DNA from 2 places in the Paenibacillus amylolyticus genome. Region 1 is predicted to be linked to the other one. Evidence: riboswitches for the same ligand, from Rfam matches in the RefSeq annotation. Region 1 holds a riboswitch; the other holds the start of a gene.

Region 1 (3,158 bases):
GGATAAAATCTCGGATATCGTGCTTCAACTGCAAACAAAACGCATTGACGCGGCAATCGTTGAAGATACCGTTGCTGTAGGTTATCTGGACGATATCATTGGACTTGCTGCTGCTGTTCCGGACGAAGAGCAAGCAGAAGCGGCAATTGGGATTCGTAAAGGTAATACCGAGCTGCTAGCTGCAGTAAATGGAACACTGGAGCGACTGAAAAGTGAAGATAAAATCAATCAGATGGTGACGGACGCCAGCCTCTTGATGGCGGATAAAGCGAACAAATCACAAAATATTTTCCAAGTATTCTGGGAGTACAAAAGTTTCTATGCTACAGGTGTAGGATACACACTTCTGTTGTCTGCACTTGGGGTTATCTTCGGGGTAATTATTGGATTGATCATCTGTTTGTTCCGTTTGCATGACGCTGCAATCTTGCGCTGGATCGGTACGGCTTACGTTGAAGTGATCCGTGGCACACCGATGCTGGTACAATTGATGATTATTTACTATGGTTTTTCCCTGAGCTTTGGCATTAACTTCACTGCCCTTCAGGCAGGTATTATCACGCTTTCCATTAATAGTGGTGCGTATCTGGCGGAGATTTTCCGTGCAGGTATCCAAGGTGTGGATCGTGGTCAGTTGGAGGCAGCGCGTTCATTAGGTATGGGAAGAGGCGCCGCGATGCGTTATATCATATTGCCACAAGCCTTCAAAGCTGTATTACCAGCGATCGGTAATGAATTCATAACTATCATTAAAGAATCCTCTATTATCTCAGTTATCGGTATGGTGGATATTATGTATCAGGCAAGTGTAGTCAAGAACATTACGTACCAAGGCTTGAGTCCATTTTTGATTGCAGCAGCCATCTACTTTGTAATGACGTTCATTTTGTCCAAGCTGCTGGGACGACTGGAAAGGAAGTTGAGTGCAAGTGATAGACGTTAGACAATTACACAAATCTTATGGAAATAACGATGTGCTTAAGGGCATAAACGTGACGATTGGCAAAGGTGAGGTTGTCGTGGTCATCGGTCCTTCCGGTTCAGGTAAAAGTACTTTCTTGCGTTGTTTGAATCTGCTGGAACAGCCTACCTCAGGAGAGATTGATTTTGAAGGCGTGTCAATCACGGACCCCAAGCATAACATTAACGCAACTCGTGAGAAAATGGGCATGGTGTTCCAGCACTTCAACCTGTTCCCACACAAAACGGTAGAGCAAAACATTACGATTGCTCCAATTAGAGTGAAGAAACAATCCACTCAGGAAGCGGAGAAAATCGCCGCTGATCTGCTTAACACCGTGGGCTTGTACGATAAAAAAGATACATTCCCGAATCAGCTGTCTGGTGGACAGAAGCAGCGGATCGCCATTGCTAGAGCATTGGCCATGCAGCCGCATGTGATGCTGTTTGACGAGCCTACGTCGGCACTGGACCCTGAGATGGTCGGCGAAGTGCTGGATGTCATGAAACGTCTTGCAGAAGGCGGGATGACGATGGTCATCGTAACACATGAGATGGGTTTTGCACGTGAAGTGGGAGACCGAATCCTGTTCATGGATGGCGGGGTTATTGTGGAAGAGGGAACACCTGATGAGGTGTTTGGAGCACCCAAAAATTCACGTACACGTGATTTTCTTGCGAAAGTACTCTAAACGATGTGATCAAATAGCGTTACTGACTTCGAGTCGGTAACGCTATTTTTTATGGATAATAATGACGTATGGATTCGGAAAAGTAACTATTCTGTTACCAAATGTAAAGGAATCGGGTCAACCAAATTTTCTGAATTAACCAGTATTCTTACAAATGCTTACATGCTAAAAACCATTTGGTAAGAATTACTACAAGTTCAGGTTACAAAATTGTGATATATTGAACTCTGCCGAAACTTCCGGACAGGGAGTGCGGGGGATGTAACGATGCAGATTGTGCAGGGGGAAGATCTACGGCACACTGCTTGGGGTGAATTGGGTACATAACGTTTCAAATGTAACGAATAACCTATAGGGTGGGCTCCTCATCCGAATCCGACAACTAACTTCGCAGGCACAATGAGGGAGGAAGACCATGATTAACAAGAAACGTATAGCCAAAACAGCAGTAGCATTAATGACAACAGCAATGCTCATTCAAGCCGTTCCGGCTCACGCCGATTCAGTTCATGTGGCCAAAGAAGGGGATACCTTCTACACCTTATCAAAACAATATGGAGTAGCACTCAACACGTTGGTTAAAGCAAACAACGACATTTCGGCTTACAACATTTATGGTGGTTTGAAAATTACGATTCCCGGTAAGGCAAACAATGTTGCAGCCGCTGCGGCAACGGAGAGCAAGACCCCAGCCAAAACGGTTACCACAGCAAGTTTGGACGTTAACGCAGATAACAAAGTGGTTCAAGCCTGGGGTAAGACATTCGATTACAGCAAAGCTGTGAACGTAAAAGCAACGGCATACTCTGCAGATCCGTCTGAAAATGGAGGCTGGGGTGCAGTCGATTATTTCGGGAATGACCTTGAACTGGGTACGATTGCAGTTGATCCAAGTGTGATTCCACTTGGAACTAAAGTACTGGTAACTGGTCACAGCCATCCAGGATTGCCAAAACAAGCTTTTGTAGCCACAGCACGTGATGTGGGCAGTGCAATCAAGGGTCACCGGATTGATATCTTTATCCCGGGTAGCAAACAGTCTGTAAGCTCATTTGGTTTTCAGGATATCGAGCTGTACATTCTGAAGTAGAGAGAAAATAACATTTAAAATGAATTCAAACAGGGTGTCTGCCAGTCGCTAATTCGCGATTGAACAGCACCCTTTTAATATTCTCATTATTTGTTATCACGGTCATCCTAATCTTTGGCCTTTGGCAATCCCAGCATTTCGTCCAAAGTGACCAGTTCATATCCCCGTTTACGTAGTTCCTCAATAATTTCAGGCAGAGCCTCAATCGTACCGTTCAGATTTGATCCTACACCGCCTCCAGCATGTTGCAGAACGATGGAGCCAGGTTTCACGGCAGACAGGATGTTATCTTTCACTTGTTCCTTTGAAAGGCCTTTCCAGTCCAGGGAGTCTACGTTCCAGTTCACAATGCTATAGTGTTGTTTGGCAGCCCATCTCAGCTGTTCTTCATTAATGTCTCCATAAGGTGGCCGAAT
Region 2 (3,158 bases), 2.3 Mb from region 1:
TGTTATTTTATATAACTTATTGTGTTATTTATTTTGCGAAGTGCAGGGAGGACTATATATAAGGAAGGACTATATATAAATGAACCAACAAGATCGGCTCTTACCTAAAGAGAGGGGATCAAATCTAATCATATGCAGTTCATGGGTAATGATGACGAGATTATGCGATTTTTGATGAAAATGCCTAGCTGAAAAAGAAGTATTAAAAAATACTTTACTTTTAGTTCTGAACCCGGTATAATCAATTCTGTTGCCGATTATTTACGACATGCGGTCGTGGTGGAATGGCAGACACGCTATCTTGAGGGGGTAGTGGGCGTATGCCCGTGGAGGTTCGAGTCCTCTCGACCGCATCATATGAACGATTAAAAAGCAGCTTTCCATTAATGGGAAGCTGCTTTTTTTGTCTTTTTCGAACAGTATGACATCTGGGTTGAAAAAAGGCCATCCATTACCGGAGGAATGTTGCTCTACCTACCGGCTACGGGTGGCCTGTGTATTATTTTTGCAGCAAATTCTTGATATCTTCTTCAATCTTGTCCGGTGTTGTTTTGGGAGCATAACGTTTAATGACCTGTCCGTTCTGATTCACCAGGAATTTGGTGAAATTCCATTTGATTGCTTTGGAGCCGAGCAGGCCAGGAGCTTCTGTGCTAAGGTGTTGGAAAAGAGGGTGAGCGCTTGAACCGTTCACATCAATTTTCTCAAACATGGGGAAGCTCACGCCATAATTCATCTGACAGAACTCGGCAATATCGTCGGAAGATCCTTTTTCCTGTGCAAACTGGTTGCTTGGGAAACCAAGAACTTCAAATGGAGCATCTTGAAATTTGTCTTGCAATTCTTGCAGACCTTTGAATTGAGGGGTAAGGCCGCATGAGCTTGCCGTATTCACAATCAGGAGCACTTTGTCACGGTAGTCGGACATTTCAACTTCTTGACCGCGAAGGGTATTCACTTTGTAATCGTAGACTGTCATCTAAATCGCCTCCATTTATTTACTCTTATATCTTCTATTATATTGGTTGCAATTAAATATTGCAAAACTAATATGGTGTTAAAAGAATCAAAACAGGCAAGTTGTGCAGAATACGTGAATGAATTGCGAAGTGATTTACGCCAGAGTGAGAATTAGATAGCCTTGAAGAGATAGATAGAGTATAACTTTGTTGTAAGCGTTATTATGGATAGGAATTGGCAAAAATCTGCCGATTTGGTGATCTGGGCGGACTTTACACCGACATGGCACGGGTGTATGATTCATAACGTAATTTCAATTTAAACTAAATTGTACTTGAAAAACGAAACAAACGATAATATCGCTCGATCTTACCTTAAGATATACGAACGATGTTTTAATCGCTGAGTTTCCATTCATTAATGAATGGGAAACGGGGGAACCAACGGAATGCGCTGTCCAGGACAGTGGGCATTCATGGGGTGAATTTTCCGGTGACAGCCGGAAATAGGGCGACTCTCGCGCCCGAATCCGTCAGCTAACCTCGTAAGCGTTAAAGGGAGAGGCAACAAGCCGTACGCTGGTTCATGGTGTTTTCGCCATGGGTTATTTAAGAAGCGTTCGGGAGGCCTTGGTCCCCCACGCTTCTTTTTTGTTGTCTTTTCACGCCAAGGGAGGAACGAATGATGGATACTGAGATGATCTTAGTGACTGCTCCAAATGAAGCAGGACGTAAATTTATCAAATTGCTGATGTACAAAAAAATGCCGTTTGCCGTTCTAACCAACAGTGCAGGGGAAGAGCGAAGACTCCGTAGAATCGGAGTAGAACATGTCATTCGCATGAATACGGCTGCAGCTCAAAAATGGTTTTTGCCGCAGGGCAGCGTAGGCAACGTGTTTATTTTCGAGAACAGCCTGAATCTGACCTGTCGTTATTTACAGATCTGCCGTTCATGGACATCGAAATCCCTGTGCGTCATTACGGAGCAGAGTCATCCTAAGGGCATCTATCGGGGCATGGGCGCAGACCGGATTGTATATTCGCTCAATGGGGAAGTTGGCTTTCTCCTCAATGGTTAATGCCATAGCTTGTGATTGCTCAGGTGTAAGGTGCCTGTTATAATTGAATGTATCGATAAACGGAAGTTTGAGGAGACTCATGCAGGATGGTGAGTCTTCTTTTTTATGCTTACAAGGAGGAATTGGCGTGCCGGATGTAGGTGGATTGAAATGGTTGTTTTTTGATGTTGGAGATACGCTGGTGGATGAATGGGAGCCGGTTGATGATATTATCGGACAGTTTGTCCGTGAAGCTTGTGCTTTGGGGTATCCGGTGACAATTGAGGCGGTACGCGAACTGTTCGCGAGTTGTTACCGAAAATATGAGCAATGGCCTATGAGAGTGGCGATTCGCACATTCGTTGAAGACGAGGGGCATCAGAAACAGATTCAGGACAAGCTGAAGTTTCAAAAAGATCTTGAACGTCCTTTTCCTTCAGCGGATTCCGTTCTTCAGCAGTTGTCACGGCATTATCGCATTGGCATTATTGCCAATCAGAGTCCTGGAACGGAAGAGAGACTGGAAAGCTATGGCTTGCGGAAGTATGTTGATGTTCTGGCATGTTCGGCTGAAGAAGGAGTGTCTAAGCCAGACCCTGAGTTATACGCTGTGGCCTTGAAGCAGGCCGGTTGTGAACCGGAGGAAGCCGTCATGATCGGCGATCGGATCGATAACGACATTATACCTGCTCGGAAGCTGGGCATGCGTACGATTCGAATTATGCAGGGTTACGGAAGATTCCAGCCAGAACTATCGGATGACAAACGTGCGGATTGGACCGTTGATTCATTGGATCAACTCTTGCCGTTATTGATACCAAATCAGGATTAGATGCAGATGGTTGTTTATTGGAGTTTGAGTTTTACTATAAAAGGAAACATGTTGCTGTATTGCAACAATAAAGGCTGATCAACTGGGTATAAAATACCGGAGTTGATCAGCCTTTTTAGTATTTAGCCAATTAAAATGAGATTAGAATAACCGAATCGTCTGAATGATCAGATATACATTCAGCACAACGATAATCGCGGCAATGACCCATGAGATGATTTTGAGCCACAATTTGTTGGCGAATGCACCCATGCTTTTTTTATCACTCGTGAACATCACCAGGGGAATTACAGCAAACGGCAATTGA

The links. A riboswitch is a leader RNA that binds a small molecule or an ion and turns the genes downstream of it on or off. The one in region 1 is predicted to bind cyclic di-AMP.
Region 2: linked by a shared signal. The riboswitch ahead of V6668_RS07255 (hypothetical protein) and the one ahead of V6668_RS17520 (3D domain-containing protein) in region 1 are both predicted to bind cyclic di-AMP.

Annotation. Positions count from the first base shown of each region.
Region 1 covers NZ_CP145892.1:3,946,941-3,950,098, reverse strand. Annotated here, with positions in the region: gene V6668_RS17530 (ABC transporter permease subunit) at 1-943, shown strand, start outside; gene V6668_RS17525 (amino acid ABC transporter ATP-binding protein) at 930-1,652, shown strand; cyclic di-AMP (ydaO/yuaA leader) riboswitch at 1,871-2,065, shown strand; gene V6668_RS17520 (3D domain-containing protein) at 2,068-2,742, shown strand; gene V6668_RS17515 (polysaccharide deacetylase family protein) at 2,850-3,158, opposite strand, start outside.
Region 2 covers NZ_CP145892.1:1,633,282-1,636,439, forward strand. Annotated here, with positions in the region: tRNA gene V6668_RS07245 (tRNA-Leu) at 271-353, shown strand; gene V6668_RS07250 (glutathione peroxidase) at 500-979, opposite strand; cyclic di-AMP (ydaO/yuaA leader) riboswitch at 1,351-1,526, shown strand; gene V6668_RS07255 (hypothetical protein) at 1,642-2,040, shown strand; gene V6668_RS07260 (HAD family hydrolase) at 2,168-2,851, shown strand; gene V6668_RS07265 (Nramp family divalent metal transporter) at 2,993-3,158, opposite strand, start outside.